DNA from 4 places in the Citrobacter werkmanii genome. Region 3 is predicted to be linked to each of the others. Evidence: predicted binding sites of a transcription regulator. Region 3 holds the regulator's gene; each other region holds the start of a gene.

The links. Region 3 encodes CRP, which controls carbon source genes, mostly activating them, when cyclic AMP is high. Its sites were predicted from a motif close to ATGTGANNNNNNTCACAT; they were not measured.
Region 1: a site for CRP is predicted at 2,025-2,042, ahead of serC (3-phosphoserine/phosphohydroxythreonine transaminase). Genes of this name have one in related genera too.
Region 2: a site for CRP is predicted at 2,084-2,101, ahead of udp (uridine phosphorylase). Genes of this name have one in related genera too.
Region 4: a site for CRP is predicted at 1,973-1,990, ahead of uxuA (mannonate dehydratase). Genes of this name have one in related genera too.

Annotation. Positions count from the first base shown of each region.
Region 1 is NZ_CP044101.1:2,014,219-2,018,408, reverse strand. It holds gene aroA (3-phosphoshikimate 1-carboxyvinyltransferase) at 1-718, opposite strand, end outside; gene serC (3-phosphoserine/phosphohydroxythreonine transaminase) at 786-1,874, opposite strand; gene FOB24_RS10230 (DUF421 domain-containing protein) at 2,088-2,780, opposite strand; gene ycaO (30S ribosomal protein S12 methylthiotransferase accessory factor YcaO) at 2,916-4,190, shown strand, end outside.
Region 2 is NZ_CP044101.1:284,295-288,484, reverse strand. It holds gene rmuC (DNA recombination protein RmuC) at 1-1,058, opposite strand, end outside; gene udp (uridine phosphorylase) at 1,199-1,960, opposite strand; gene FOB24_RS02050 (dienelactone hydrolase family protein) at 2,226-3,032, shown strand; gene metE (5-methyltetrahydropteroyltriglutamate--homocysteine S-methyltransferase) at 3,087-4,190, opposite strand, start outside.
Region 3 is NZ_CP044101.1:4,711,030-4,715,219, forward strand. It holds gene FOB24_RS23265 (phosphoribulokinase) at 1-621, shown strand, start outside; gene FOB24_RS23270 (OsmC family protein) at 668-1,072, opposite strand; gene crp (cAMP-activated global transcriptional regulator CRP) at 1,381-2,013, shown strand; gene FOB24_RS23280 (YccS/YhfK family putative transporter) at 2,065-4,152, shown strand.
Region 4 is NZ_CP044101.1:885,689-889,878, reverse strand. It holds gene FOB24_RS04940 (fructuronate reductase) at 1-536, opposite strand, end outside; gene uxuA (mannonate dehydratase) at 617-1,801, opposite strand; gene gntP (gluconate permease GntP) at 2,063-3,406, shown strand; gene FOB24_RS04925 (LutC/YkgG family protein) at 3,456-4,151, opposite strand; gene FOB24_RS04920 (LutB/LldF family L-lactate oxidation iron-sulfur protein) at 4,144-4,190, opposite strand, start outside.

The sequences.
Region 1 (4,190 bases), 2.2 Mb from region 3:
CAACCAGATAGGCGCCCGGAGACTGATACTGCTGCTGCCCCTGCACGACAAAGCGCTGGTAGTTCTGATTCTCAATTTCAACACCAAACGTCTTCATCAGATTCAGGGTGATATCAATATAAGGTTTAGATACCAGCTCGCCTTTAATGGCGATCGTTGTATCCTGCGGCGCCAGCGGTGCAGTCATCAGTAGCGCAGTGAGGAACTGGCTGGATACGCTGCCGTCCACCTCAACCTGACCGCCGCTAAAACCACCGCGCAAACGAAGTGGCGGATAGTTTTCCTGTTCCAGGTACTCAATGTTGGCTCCCCCCTGGCGCAGCGCATCAACCAGATGGCCAATCGGGCGCTCCTTCATGCGCGGTTCGCCTGTCAACACGATGTCATTGCTGCCAAGGCACAGCGCAGCGGCCAGCGGACGCATTGCGGTTCCGGCATTGCCAAGAAACAGTTCCACTGCCCTTTCGGCATGTAATGCGCCGCCGTTGCCGATAATCTCGCAGCGGGTGCGATCGGCGGAAAGGGTATAGCTAATCCCTAACGCATTGAGTGCATTGAGCATATGGCGGACATCGTCGCTGTCCAGCAGGTTGGTCAGGACAGTGGTGCCATTTGCTAATGCGGCCAGCAGCAAAGCGCGGTTAGAAACACTTTTGGATCCAGGCAGATTGATGGTGCCATCCACCCGCGCAATGGGTTGTAACGTCAGGGATTCCATGAAACTCAACTCTCAAAACAGATATAAAAACCCCACAGGCGGACTGTGGGGATGAAAGTACAGCAGATTAACCGCGGCGGCGTTCGAAATCGACCATGAAATCGGTCAGTGCTTTTACGCCTTCGAGCGGCATCGCATTATAGATAGACGCACGCATACCGCCGACCACACGGTGCCCTTTCAGCGCATGCAGACCCGCAGCGAAAGACTCCTCCAGGAAGAGTTTATCCAGGGCGCTGTCAGCCAGTTGGAACGGGACGTTCATACGTGAACGGTTCGACTTCGCGACATCGTTACGATAGAAGTCGCTGTTGTCGATCACGCCATACAACAGCTCTGCTTTTTGCTGGTTAATTTTATTCATCGCATTAACACCGCCCTGCTCTTTGAGCCACTTAAAGACCAGGCCAGACAGATACCAGGCAAAGGTTGGCGGCGTGTTGAACATGGAGTCGTTGTCATTTAGCACGGTATAGTCAAGGATTGACGGGCATGAAACATGCGCTTTACCCAGCAGATCTTCGCGTACAATAACAATCGTCAGTCCGGCGGGACCAATGTTTTTCTGCGCCCCGGCATAGATTACGCCATAGCGGCTAACATCAAGCGGCGCGGAGAGGATGGTAGAAGAGAGATCCGCCGTAACCACCACATTGCTGGCAAAGTTCGGCGTTTCATCAATCGCAATGCCATCGATGGTTTCATTCGGGCAATAGTGCAGGTACGCGGCGTTGTCAGAAAGCTGCCATTCGCTCATTGGCTTAACAGCGCGCAGACCGTCAACGGTGACTTTGGCATCGATAACGTTTGGCGTGCAGTACTTTTTCGCTTCTTTAATCGCACTGGCGGCCCAGTAACCGGCATCGACGTAATCCGCTGTCGTTTTATCACCGAGAATATTTAACGGGATACCGGCGAATTGCCCACGGCCACCGCCATGACAGAACAACACTTTATAGTTAGAGGGGATGCTGAGGAGATCGCGAAAATCCTGCTCTGCTTCCTCTGCCACCTGGATAAACTCTTTGCCCCGGTGGCTAATTTCCATGACCGACGTGCCAAGACCGTTCCAGTCGCGAAGATCCTGTTGAGCCAGTTTAAGTACTTCCGCCGGTAGCATTGCCGGACCTGAACTAAAATTGAAGACCTGAGCCATTTCCCCTCACCACGTTGTGTTGTTATCCAATCAACATCCTGTCATTGACGATAATCCTGTGACAGACATTGGGTATAAGTTATTCCTGTGGATATCGGTTTTATCATTCAGTGACACGCGCCGCAATGGGTAAAACTGAGCGGGGTAAAAATGAGTCATAGGTCACACAACAGAATCTATCGGATTGACGGGTAAAAACCGAGATTTTCGCTGTCAGGTGACCCGTTTTGCCCGACTGGCCTTCGACCATTCTGGATTTGCGCAGCGCGGACATAATTGATGATCCCCCGCGCTCATTTGCACCACTTCACTACACCGTACACATGCATAGTCGCCTGTTTCAGGCACCACCTTAAATCGCTGTGTACAGTGTTTAGGCAGAATGCTGAGTCCCGGTTTTACGTCTTCATCGGCAAAGAAGTAAACGCTGATCTGCCCATTCGTCTCCAGAATAGCGAGTTTCACCTGCCCCAGTTGCTCTACGCCGTTCAAACGCAGCTCCATAAAGAATTCGAATTCCGTCATATTGGCGCGATTAAGCTTTGACCATGACAATTCACCGTCTTCAATGATGACCACTGGCTTACCTTCCAGTAGATCTTCCAGCTTTTCGCTGTGTGACATCAGCCACATGACAAGACGATACAGCAGCGCCAGGGTAATAAAAACCACCAGCACCGGAATCATCGGCACATCGTCATAAAACGCCACATCGCCCGCCGCTGAGCCCAGCGTAAGAATAATCAGCACTTCAAAAAGCGACATCTGCCGTACGCCACGCCGCCCTGTAAGCTTTAAAAACAGAAAAACCAATATAAAGGTATAGAGACTGCGCAGCGCAACCTCACCAAGAAACTCCATTGGCACCTTATCCAGTGCCATACGCTGTAAATCGAATGCTTTCATTTTGTGCTCTTAACATTGTTGACTGTGTGAAAGCATAGCCAATAGTTTTATTTACGCCTGGGCTCCGGCGGCGATAGCGCCGTTCATTGAAAACCCGTATCATTGCGCGCTTTCCGTACGACAAAAGTGATTTTCATGACGCAAACATTTATTCCCGGCAAAGATGCCGCTCTGGAAGACTCCATCGCTCGCTTCCAGCAAAAATTACTCGACCTTGGTTTTCAGATTGAAGAAGCCTCCTGGTTGAACCCTGTGCCTAACGTTTGGTCTGTGCATATTCGCGACAAAGAATGCGCGCTGTGCTTTACCAACGGTAAAGGTGCGACGAAAAAAGCGGCGCTGGCCTCCGCGCTGGGCGAATATTTTGAGCGTCTGTCTACGAACTACTTCTTTGCGGATTTCTGGCTGGGCGAAACCATCGCCAACGGCCCGTTCGTGCATTATCCGAACGAAAAATGGTTCCCGCTGACGGAAGACGATGACGTGCCGGAAGGTCTGCTGGATGCGCGTCTGCGCGCGTTTTACGATCCAGAAAACGAATTGACCGGAAGCATGCTTATCGACCTGCAATCCGGAAATGAAGATCGTGGCGTCTGCGGCCTGCCGTTTACCCGTCAGTCTGATAACCAGACTATCTATATTCCGATGAATATTATCGGCAATCTGTACGTTTCTAACGGTATGTCTGCGGGTAACACGCCTAACGAAGCGCGCGTTCAGGGCCTGTCTGAAGTCTTTGAACGTTATGTGAAGAACCGCATTATCGCGGAAAGCATCAGCCTGCCGGAAATCCCGGCCGAGGTGATGGCGCGTTACCCGGCGGTAGTGGAGTCCATCGCCACACTGGAAGCGGAAGGTTTCCCAATTTTCGCCTACGATGGCTCGCTGGGCGGCAAATACCCGGTGATTTGCGTTGTCCTGTTCAACCCGGCCAACGGTACCTGCTTTGCGTCCTTCGGCGCGCACCCGGATTTCGGCGTTGCGCTGGAGCGTACCGTTACCGAACTGCTGCAGGGTCGTGGTCTGAAAGATCTTGATGTCTTCACCCCGCCAACCTTCGACGATGAAGAAGTGGCTGAACACACTAACCTTGAAACCCACTTCATTGATTCCAGCGGTCTGATCTCCTGGGATCTGTTCAAGCAGGATGCTGATTATCCGTTCGTTGACTGGAATTTCTCCGGCACTACGGAAGAAGAGTTCGCCACCCTGATGACCATCTTCAACGCAGAAGATAAAGAAGTGTATATCGCCGACTACGAACATCTGGGGGTATACGCCTGCCGCATTATCGTTCCGGGGATGTCTGACATCTACCCGGCTGAAGATCTGTGGTTAGCCAACAACGCAATGGGTACGCATCTGCGCGAAACGATCCTCTCTCTGCCAGGCAGTGAGTGGGATAAAGAA
Region 2 (4,190 bases), 510 kb from region 3:
AATGCCACTAACAACGTGGTGGGGCTGACCAGCATAATGTTATTTTTAAGCGCCTCGGTTATCAGTTCAGGTTGCCTGTCCAGCGCCAGCAAAAAAGCAGGCTCGACGGGAATAAACATCAGCACGTAGTCAAGCGAACGCAGCCCGGGAAGCTGTTGATAATCTTTTCGGCCCAGCAGACGAATATGGTTTCGCACTGAGGCGATGTGCTCCTGCAACGCGCTCTCGCGGGTATATTCATCTTCCGCGTTAAAATAGCGCTCATAGGCAACCAACGTCATTTTTGCGTCGATCACCACATCTTTCCCCTGGGGTAGCCGGACAATGACATCGGGCTGCATACGCGAACGGGCATCGTTTTCAATGCTAACCTGAGTTTCGTATTCATAACCTTCACGCAGACCGGAGGCTTCAAGCACCCGCGTGAGTACCACCTCCCCCCAGTTGCCCTGCGTTTTGTTATCGCCTTTTAACGCCCGCGTCAGGTTTACCGCTTCCTGCGCCATCTGCGCGTTCAGTTGCTGAAGATTACGAATTTCATGCGCCAGAGTATGACGTTCCTGCGCCTCTTTGCCGAAGCTATCCTGAACCTGACGACGAAAACCGTCCAGCTGTTCACGAAGCGGCGCCAGCAGGCTGTTCAGGCTTTGGCGGTTTTGCTCATCGACGCGGCGGTTGCTGTGCTCAAAAATGCGGTTCGCCAGGTTTTCAAACTGTTCACTCAGGCGCTGTTCGCTGTTGATCATCTGGCGGATTTTATCTTCCGCATGCTGCTGCGTCGCTTCCAGCCGGGTAGTGACTTCACGGAGATCGGCTTCCAGAGAGGTGTTGATGCTGTGCAGGCTGCGTAATTCGTTATTGAGTAGCTCGCACTCGTCGCGCCAGTGGGCTTCCTGTGCGAGTTGTTGCCGGGCAGCGCTTAACGCAATATCCAGTTCACGTCGCTCTTCGATGAGGTCGGCACGGATCTGATCGGCCCGCGCTTTTGTCGCCAGCCACCCCACCAGCAGCCCTGCGGCTAACGCCAACACAGCACTCATCATAATTGAAATATCCACAACGCCCCCTTACAGCAACGGCTTACCCGCACAAAATAGAATTGTGCTGTATAAACGTCCAGTTTAAAAGGAATTTCCTGCGAGGCACTACGCAAAATAAAAAGGCCGAACACGTCGGCCTTTTTGAACAGAAGTGAGAATTACAGTAAACGGCGGGCAGCTTCCACCACGATTTTCACCGCGTGGCTTTCCGTTTGTTTCATCGTTTCCGCATTGGGGATCTCTTGCTGAGTACGGTTCACGATAACACCAGCAACCATACCGGCACGCAGGCCCTGGCTGGCACACATGGTCAGCAACGTTGCGGATTCCATTTCGTAGTTCATGACCCCCATGGACTGCCACTCTTCCATCGAGCCTTTGAAACGACTCACTACGCGACCAGAGAAGGTGTCATAACGCTCCTGGCCCGGGTAGAAGGTGTCAGATGACGCGGTGACGCCCACGTGGGTAGTCGCACCGATAGATTTCGCCGCTTCCACCAGCGCAGTGGTGCACTCGAAGTCGGCAACGGCCGGGAATTCCATTGGCGCGAAGTGCAGGCTTGCACCATCCAGACGGACAGACGCAGTGGTGACCAGCACGTCGCCAACATTGATGTGCGGCTGAATTGCGCCAGTCGTACCGATACGCAGGAAGGTACGAATGCCCAGTTGCGCCAGTTCTTCTACGGCAATAGAGGTGGACGGGCCGCCGATACCGGTAGAGCAAACGATCACGGCTTTACCATCCAGCTCAGCACGCCAGGTCGTGAACTCGCGATGGGATGCCAGCTTAACCGGCTTATCCATCAGCGCGGCGATCTTTTCCACACGCTCCGGGTCGCCAGGGACGATAGCGAGCTGGGCCCCTTGTAAATCGTTCTTAGTGAGGCCGAGATGAAAAACATCAGACTTAGACATAAAAACTCCTCTGTGAATCGGTTTTGTCAGAAGAAGCAAAAACACACTTTACCGAAGGCATAAACAAATTTTCGTGACAGACATCACCATGATGTAAATCAATTGCATTCGATTACCATGAAATAGTGATACGCATCACATAAACGACGTGATGTAAGGACGCCTTGCACAAAAGATAGACCGTTTAAGGCAATGTGGTTCGTTGCATATGTCTATAGTTAATAATGCGCTTTTTGGCTGAATATTTAAGGGTACGGAGAATACCATGACCACACGACAATCTGGCTTTGCACCTGCTGTATCTCCACCGACGTCTACTACGGTTCACACACCGGATAACGCAATTATCGCCGGTGTAACGTCCATACCTTCACAAGGCGATGATATGCCAGCGTATCACGCACGACCAAAACAGACCGATGGCCCCCTGCCCGTGGTCATTGTCGTGCAGGAGATTTTTGGCATTCATGAACACATTCGTGACGTTTGCCGCCGTCTGGCCCTGGAAGGGTATCTGGCTATCGCGCCAGAGCTCTATTTCCGCGAAGGCGATCCCAATGACTTTGCCGATATCCCCACGCTGCTCAGCGGCCTTGTCGCCAAAGTGCCTGACGCTCAGGTACTGGCCGATCTGGACCACGTCGCCAGTTGGGCCTCCCGCAACGGCGGTGACGCGCATCGATTAATGATCACAGGTTTTTGCTGGGGTGGACGCATCACCTGGCTGTATGCAGCGCACAATCCGCAGTTAAAAGCAGCGGTAGCGTGGTATGGCAAACTGGTAGGCGATAAGACCCTCAACTCGCCGAAACATCCGGTTGATATCGCCACCGATCTTAACGCTCCTGTTCTGGGGCTTTATGGTGGTCAGGACACCAGTATTCCTCAGGTTACCGTCGAAACGATGCGTCAGGCGCTACGCGCCGCTAATGCAAAAGCGGAAATTGTGGTTTATCCCGATGCCGGGCATGCATTTAATGCCGATTACCGCCCGAGCTACCACGAAGAGTCCGCCAAAGATGGCTGGCAGAGAATGCTGGAGTGGTTCGCGCAATACGGCGAGAAGAAATAAGTATCGCCAGGTAAACCGATCATCAAAACGGAGGCGTTAGCCTCCGTTTTGTTTTTAAGCCTGACGCAAGTTCTGCGCGGCCTTCACCATATTCGCCAGTGCGGCACGGGTTTCCGGCCAGCCTCGGGTTTTCAGGCCGCAGTCCGGGTTCACCCACAGCCGCTCCGCCGGAATACGCTGCTCCGCCTTCTTCAGCAGGGCCTCAATCCACTCCACGCTCGGGACGTTCGGCGAGTGAATATCGTAGACACCCGGCCCAATTTCATTCGGATAGTCGAACTCTTCAAACGATTCCAGCAACTCCATGTCGGAGCGTGAGGTCTCAATGGTGATCACATCCGCGTCCAGCGCCGCAATGGAATCCATGATGTCGTTGAACTCGCAGTAACACATGTGGGTGTGGATCTGAGTTTCATCCTTCGCCACCGCCGCGTTAATGCGGAAGGCTTCTACCCCCCACGCCAGATACGCGGCCCAGTCGCTGCGACGCAACGGCAGACCTTCGCGCAGCGCCGGTTCATCAATCTGAATAATACCGATACCCGCCGCTTCCAGATCCGCCACTTCATCACGCAGCGCCAGCGCAATCTGCTTGGCGATGGTTTCACGCGTCACGTCTTCACGCGGGAATGACCAGCAAAGAATGGTCACCGGACCGGTCAACATACCTTTTACCGGCTTGTCGGTCAGCGACTGCGCGTACTTCGCCCACTCCACGGTGATCGCTTCCGGGCGGCTGACGTCGCCAATTACCACCGGCGGCTTCACGCAGCGAGAACCATAGCTCTGCACCCAACCGTTCTGGGTAAAGACAAAACCATCCAGATGCTCGCCAAAGTATTCCACCATGTCATTACGCTCGGCTTCACCGTGCACCAGCACATCGAGGCCCAGACGTTCCTGTTCAACGATCGCCTGTTTTATATGTTCGGCGATACCGGTACGGTAGTGACCAGCATCCAGGTTGCCCTTTTTGAAATCCAGCCGCAGACCGCGAATTTCGGTGGTTTGCGGGAATGAACCGATCGTAGTGGTCGGCCATGCCGGTAGATTAAAGCGGGCACGCTGCGCCTCGGCGCGAACCGGGTAAGCGTTGGCGCGCTGGCTGTCCTGGGCGGTGATCGCCGCCAGACGTTTTTCCACTGCGGCGTTGTGTAC
Region 3 (4,190 bases):
ATTGAATACGGCCAGACGGGAAAAGGTCAGTCGCGTAAATATCTGCACACCTACGATGAAGCCGTACCGTGGAATCAGGTCCCGGGAACGTTTACCCCCTGGCAGCCATTGCCTGAACCGACGGATGTCCTGTTCTATGAAGGGCTACACGGCGGCGTCGTCACCCCACAGCAAAATGTGGCCCGGCATGTCGACCTTCTGGTCGGTGTGGTGCCGATCGTTAACCTGGAATGGATCCAGAAACTGACCCGCGATACCAGCGAGCGTGGACACTCGCGTGAAGCGGTGATGGACTCGGTTGTGCGCTCAATGGACGATTACATCAATTACATCACGCCGCAGTTTTCCCGTACGCACATTAACTTTCAGCGCGTACCCACCGTCGATACCTCAAACCCCTTTGCCGCCAAGAGCATTCCGTCGCTGGATGAAAGCTTTGTGGTCATTCATTTTCGTAATCTGGAAGGGATCGACTTTCCGTGGCTTCTGGCCATGCTGCAAGGCTCATTCATTTCCCACATCAATACATTAGTCGTACCTGGCGGCAAAATGGGTCTGGCGATGGAATTGATTATGCTGCCGCTGGTTCAGCGACTGATGGAAGGTAAAAAGATAGAGTGAGGTACGGAATGTGCCCGATGGCGCTACGCTTATCGGGCATCACGTATTACGCAGCAACCACTTCATAGGAGTGGGTAATATTCACCGCCTTTTCCAGCATCAATGCCACGGAACAATATTTTTCCGCCGAGAGATCGACGGCGCGGGAGACCGACGCCTCTTTCAGATCGTTGCCGGTGACGATGAAATGCAAATTAATGTGGGTAAACAAACGCGGCGCTTCTTCACGGCGCTCAGAGGTGAGCTTCACTTCGCAGTTGGTCACATCCTGACGACCCTTTTGCAGGATCGACACCACATCGATAGCGCTACAACCGCCTGCAGCCATTAATACCATTTCCATCGGGCTCGGCGCTTTATCACCGGAGTTACCGTCCATCAAAATTTGGTGGCCAGAGGCGGACTCACCGAGGAAGGTTAACCCCTCAACCCACTTTACACGCGCTTGCATATTTCGTAACTCCAATGTTTCAATTTTCCTGACAGATTACGCGTACATAACAATTCTCGCAACGGAAGGCGACCTGCGTCATGCTGAAGCGAGACACCAGGAGACACACGGCGAAAGCTATGCTAAAACAGTCGGGATGCTACAGTAATACATTGACGTACTGCATGTATGCAGAGGACATCACATTACAGGCTGCAGTATATTTTTAGTAGCCCCCTTCCCAGGTAGCGGGAAGCACATTTTTGCAAACCCAGAGGCAGCGTCGTTTTCTGGCTCTGGAGACAGCTTATAACAGAGGATAACCGCGCATGGTGCTTGGCAAACCGCAAACAGACCCGACTCTCGAATGGTTCTTGTCTCATTGCCATATTCATAAGTACCCATCGAAGAGCACGCTGATTCACCAGGGTGAAAAAGCGGAAACGTTGTATTACATCGTTAAAGGCTCAGTGGCAGTGCTGATCAAAGATGAAGAAGGGAAAGAAATGATCCTTTCTTATCTGAATCAGGGCGATTTTATTGGTGAATTAGGCCTCTTCGAAGAAGGCCAGGAACGTAGCGCTTGGGTACGGGCCAAAACCGCATGTGAAGTCGCTGAAATTTCCTACAAAAAATTTCGCCAATTAATCCAGGTCAACCCGGATATTCTGATGCGCCTGTCTTCTCAGATGGCTCGTCGCCTGCAGGTCACGTCTGAAAAAGTAGGCAACCTTGCCTTCCTCGACGTCACCGGCCGTATTGCCCAGACTCTGCTGAATCTGGCAAAACAGCCTGACGCGATGACTCACCCGGACGGTATGCAGATTAAAATCACCCGCCAGGAAATCGGCCAGATCGTTGGCTGCTCCCGTGAGACCGTTGGTCGTATTCTGAAGATGCTGGAAGATCAGAACCTGATCTCCGCTCACGGTAAGACCATTGTCGTTTACGGCACACGTTAATCCCATCGAAATGGCGCGTTACCCGGTAGCGCGCCATTTTTGTTTGTTCCGATGTGGCGAAGACTGATTTATCACCCCGAGATCAACTACGCACTACGGCAGACGCTGGTGCTGTGTTTACCTGTGGCCGTCGGTCTTATCATTGGTCAGCTTCATCTGGGGCTTCTGTTTTCCCTCGTCCCTGCCTGTTGCAACATTGCCGGTCTTGATACCCCGCATAAACGCTTTTTTAAACGTTTAGTTATTGGCGCATCGCTGTTTGCCGGTTGCAGCCTGATCATGCAGTTACTGCTGGCGCAAGATATACCACTGCCGCTCATCCTCACCGGCCTGACGCTAATTCTTGGCGTAACCGCCGAGCTAAGCCCGTTGCATGCGCGACTGCTGCCAGCCTCACTCATCGCGGCAATTTTCACGCTAAGCCTTGCCGGGAACATGCCCGTCTGGGAGCCATTGCTGATCTATGCACTGGGTACGTTGTGGTACGGTCTGTTCAACTGGTTCTGGTTCTGGATGTGGCGTGAGCAGCCACTGCGTGAATCGCTTAGCCTGCTGTACCGCGAATTAGCCGATTACTGTGAGGCCAAGTACAGTCTGCTGACCCAGCATGCCGATCCAGAAAAAGCGCTGCCTCCGCTACTGGTTCGTCAACAAAAAGCGGTGGATTTGATTACCCAGTGCTACCAGCAAATGCACATGCTGTCGGCGCATCACAATAATGAATACAAGCGACTGTTGCGTGCCTTTCAGGAAGCGCTCGATTTGCAGGAACATATTTCAGTTAGCCTGCATCAGCCGGAAGAGGTGCAAAAGTTGGTCGAGCGAAGCCACGCGGAACAGGTGATTCGCTGGAACGCGCGCACCGTCGCCGCCCGCCTGCGCGTCCTGGCCGATGATATCTTGTATCACCGATTACCGACCCGTTTCTCAATGGAAAAGCAGATTGGCTCGCTGGAGAAAATCGCCAACCAGCATCCGGATAATCCGGTAGGACAGTTTTGCTATTGGCACTTCAGCCGTATCGCCCGCGTGCTACGGACCCAGCGCCCGCTGTATGCCCGAGATTTGATGGCGGACAAACAGCGGCGGTTGCCGTTGATCCCGGCGCTGAAAAACTATCTGTCGTTGAAATCCCCGGCACTGCGTAACGCCGGGCGCATCAGCGTCATGCTGAGTATCGCCAGCCTGATGGGCAGCGCCTTACATCTGCCTAAACCTTACTGGATTTTGATGACGATCCTGTTCGTCACGCAAAATGGCTATGGGGCGACCCGGGTGCGTATTTTGCATCGTTCGGTGGGTACGCTCGTCGGACTGGTGATTGCGGGCGTCACATTGCACTTTCATATTCAGGAAGGCTTCACGCTGGCAGGCATGTTGCTGATCACGTTAGGCAGCTATCTGATCATTCGCAAAAACTACGGCTGGGCCACCGTCGGCTTTACGGTTACGGCGGTGTACACCCTGCAACTGCTGACGCTGAACGGGGAACAATTTATCGTGCCGCGGTTTGTCGACACGGTGATTGGCTGCTTAATCGCCTTTGGCGGCACGCTCTGGCTGTGGCCACAGTGGCAGAGTGGTCTGTTGCGTAAGAACGCCCACGATGCGTTAGAAGCCGACCAGGAGGCTATTCGCCTGATCCTCAGCAACGATCCGCAGGCCACGCCGCTGGCGTATCAACGCATGCGGGTCAACCAGGCGCATAACACGCTGTTTAACTCACTGAATCAGGCAATGCAGGAGCCGGGATTCAACTCGCACTATCTGGCGGATATGAAACTGTGGGTCACGCACAGCCAGTTTATTGTCGAACACATCAACGCGATGACCACACTGGCAAGGGAACATACGATGCTGACGCCGGATTTGGCGCAGCGGTATCTGGAGTCCTGCGAGATTGCGCTCCAGCGCTGTCAGCAGCGGCTGGAGTATGACGGACCGGGAAGCTCGGGCGATGTGAATATTCTCGAAGCGCCTGAAATGCTGTCCCACGGTCCATTAAGCACCCTGGAGCAGCATCTGCAGCGAATATTGGGGCATCTGAACACCATGCACACCATTTCGTCGGTAGCATGGCGTCAACGACCCCACCACGGGATCTGGCTTAGCCGTCGGTTGCGGGACATGAAAGGCTAAGATCGGCTGCCGGATGCGCTACGCTTATCCGGCCTACG
Region 4 (4,190 bases), 1.1 Mb from region 3:
GCCAGCCCCTGCTCGCGACGCAGATGCAACGCCTGTACGATGTACCCAATCGCCGATTTCGGCGCGGTCGGGTTCGCCAGATCGTGCTTAATCAGTGGGTTATTGAGATCTAACTGGCCGCTGGCAGCGTCGGTGCAGTACCCTTTTTCCGTGACCGTCAGCGAGACAATCGCCGTCTGCGGGCGCGCCATGGCCTGTAAAATACCGTCGCAACCGTCAAGATCCGGGTGCAGCGCTTCTTTCATCGAGCCAATCACTTTCAGCACGGTGTTGTCCGCGCCCTTTTCCGCCACGGTATACAGCAGTTGCTGCTTGCGCAGGTTTTCAATCAGTACGCAATCGTTACCCGGCATCAGATTAACTTCACAGATACCCCAGTCGCTGTCGGTGGTTTCTAAGAGATGGTGGGTGTACAGCGCCTGATGCGCGCGGTGAAAAGCACCGCATCCCAGGTGAACAATACGGGATTGCAGGCGAGAACTGTCCCACGCCGGACGCGCAACCGGCAGGTTGCTACTGGCAATTGTCGTTGTCATCGTGAACTCCAGAAGCCGTTGGAATACCAACGGAAGAGAAAAGGAAAAAGCCGGTCAGACAGGTGACCGGCAAATCTGCTTTAACGGCTGAAGAAAGCGCGCTGGATAGCCATTTCAACACCACGCACTTCCGCCAGCCCTTTCAGGCGACCAATCGCGGAGTAACCGGGGTTGGTTTTCTTTTTCAGATCGTCAAGCATCTGATGACCGTGATCCGGTCGCATGGGGATCAGATCCTCTTTGCCCTCAGCTTTACGACGTTGCTCTTCTTCAACGATCGCTTTCACCACTTCGTACATGTCAACGTCGCCGTTAAGATGCGCCGCTTCATGGAAGGTTTTCGGGTTATCTTCACGCAGCGTGGAGCGCAGATGGGTGAAGTAAATGCGCGGACCAAACTGTTTGATCATGTCAACCAGGTCGTTGTCCGCACGAACGCCGTAGGAGCCGGTGCACATGGTAAAACCGTTCGCCATGCTGCTGACCGTATCCACCATCCACTGCATATCTTCCACGGTGGAAACAATACGCGGCAGGCCGAGGATCGGGCGCGGCGGATCGTCCGGGTGTACCGCCATACGCACACCAGCTTCTTCTGCCACCGGAATGATCGCTTTCAGGAAGACGGCAAAATTCTCGCGCAGCGCGGCTTTATCGATATCTTTGTAACGCTCAAGATGCTGACGGAACTGATCGAGGGTATAGCCTTCTTCCGCACCCGGCAGACCGGCGATGATATTGCGGGTCAAACGCGCTTTGTCTTCATCGCTCATGGTTGCGAAGCGTTCATTGGCCTGAGCAATTTCTTCGGCGGTGTAGTCTGCTTCCGCGCCCGGACGTTTGAGGATATGCAGCTCAAAGGCGGCAAATTCAATCTGGTCAAAACGCAACGCTTTGGAGCCGTCCGGCAGGACGTATTCCAGATCGGTACGGGTCCAGTCGAGAACCGGCATAAAGTTGTAGCACACGGTACGAATACCGCACTGGGCCAGGTTACGCAGGCTCTGCTGGTAATTGGCGATCCACTGCTGATAGTTGCCAGAACGGGTTTTAATGTCTTCGTGGATCGGCACGCTTTCGACGACCGACCAGACCAGGCCCGCCTGCTCAATAATCGCTTTGCGCTTTAGGATCTCATCAACCGTCCACACTTCCCCGTTCGGGATATGGTGCAAAGCGGTGACAACGCCCGTGGCACCCGCCTGACGCACATCCGCTAAGGTGACCGGATCGTTAGGGCCATACCAGCGCCATGTCTGTTCCATGTTTTGTTCCTCGTTTACATTATGGACTCGACGATATGGCGCATAAATTCCTCCTTTTGGTATTACATGTCAACCTCAATGGCAAAATTGGTTAACCAAATCACAATGAAAGCCGATTTGATCTTATGTGCGCCGCAAAAATACACGGTGAATATGTAAACATGTAACGCAATGTGACATCTATCGCATCAATGGTTAACCAATATATGTAACATCTCAACCAAAATCATAATGGTTCAACCAAAAGAAGGTAGACGTTTTATGCACGTTCTCAATATTCTGTGGGTCGTATTCGGCATCGGTCTGATGCTGGTACTTAATCTAAGATTCAAAATAAACTCGATGGTCGCCCTGCTGCTGGCGGCGCTCTCGGTCGGCATGCTGGCGGGTATGGATTTAATGGAGCTGCTGCACACCATGAAATCCGGTTTCGGCAGTACGCTGGGAGAGCTGGCGATTATCGTGGTATTCGGGGCGGTCATCGGTAAGCTGATGGTTGATTCCGGGGCAGCGCATCAGATTGCCCATACGCTACTGGCGCGCCTCGGCCTGCGCTATGTGCAGTTGTCGGTGATCATTATTGGTCTGATCTTCGGCCTGGCGATGTTCTATGAAGTAGCGTTTATTATGCTGGCGCCGCTGGTGATCGTTATTGCTGCGGAAGCGAAGATCCCGTTCCTCAAGCTGGCGATCCCCGCCGTTGCCGCCGCCACCACCGCGCACTCCCTGTTCCCGCCGCAGCCTGGCCCGGTGGCGCTGGTTAATGCCTACGGCGCTGACATGGGCATGGTCTACATCTACGGTATTCTGGTAACCATTCCGAGCGTAATCTGCGCCGGACTTATCCTGCCGAAATTCCTCGGCAACCTCGATCGTCCGACGCCGTCATTCATGAAAGCCGACGTCCCGGTTGACCAGAACAATCTGCCGTCATTCGGCGTGTCTATTCTGGTGCCGCTGATCCCGGCGATCATCATGATCTCCACCACCATTGCCAACATCTGGCTGGTAAAAGGGACACAAGCGTGGGAAGTGGTCAACTTCCTCGGCTCTTCACCGATTGCGATGTTCATCGCCATGATTGTTGCCTTCGTGCTGTTTGGTACCGCGCGTGGTCATGATATGCAATGGGTCATGAACGCCTTTGAAAACGCGGTGAAAAGTATCGCGATGGTGATCCTGATCATCGGCGCGGGCGGCGTACTGAAGCAGACCATCATCGATACCGGCATTGGCGATACCATCGGCATGTTGATGTCACACGGCAATATTTCTCCGTACATCATGGCGTGGTTGATAACCGTATTAATTCGTCTGGCAACCGGTCAGGGCGTGGTCTCAGCCATGACGGCGGCGGGAATTATCAGCGCAGCCATCCTCGACCCGGCAACCGGTCAACTGGTGGGCGTCGATCCGGCGTTACTGGTGCTGGCAACGGCGGCAGGCTCCAACACCCTGACCCACATCAACGATGCCTCGTTCTGGCTGTTCAAAGGCTACTTTGACCTGTCGGTGAAGGATACGCTGAAAACCTGGGGTCTGCTGGAACTGGTAAACTCCGTGGTGGGTTTGATAATCGTGTTGATCATCAGCATGATTGCATAACGTCTGTCCCGCTCTGGCCAGTAGCGCCAGAGCGGTTTTCCATCCTGTCTTAGCAATCCTCAATAATCAGATACACCGCCTTCACCGGGCCATGCACTCCAACCACCTTGATAAGCTCAATATCCGCCGTCGAACTGGGTCCACTGATAATGTTAATGCACGACGGCATCCGCTCACCGGCCTGCGCTTTCTGATGCAGTTTTTCCGCCAGCTGCGCTACGCGCGGCAGGATGGTGCTTTTACGCAGCACGAAAATCGACGACTCCGGCAACAGGCTCAGGGAACGCCCGCGCTCCGGCGCGGAAAACAGCACCACGCCGCCGGACTCGGTCAGGCCATACTCGGCATAGACCACGCCGACTTTCGCCTGCTCGGCCTGGGTAATATTTTCGCTACCGCGCGCCGGGTCCCAGACCACAGCGTTGCATGCCTGCTGTAAGCGTTCGGTAATGCCCAGTTCCACCAGCCGACTGTCGCCGCTCAGTACCACCGGTTGCGGCCCCAGCTCCTCACACAGGCGGAGCGCCGCGTCTGCGGCCTGATCCTCGCGGGTCATTTCACAGCGGGCCAGCATCACCTCGCTGGCAAACTGGATAAACGCCTCGCAGCGCTGCTCGAGGCTCAGTTCGGTCAGGCGCTCGTTGGCATAGTTGTTAACCGGCGCGGCATCCGCGTGCGGTTCGAAACGCAGCGGGCGACCCAACGCCTGGGCGACGGTGTTTAAAAATGCGGTACGGTTATCCATTTTTTTTCTCCTGCGCCTGATGTTTCTTAAACCAGCTGC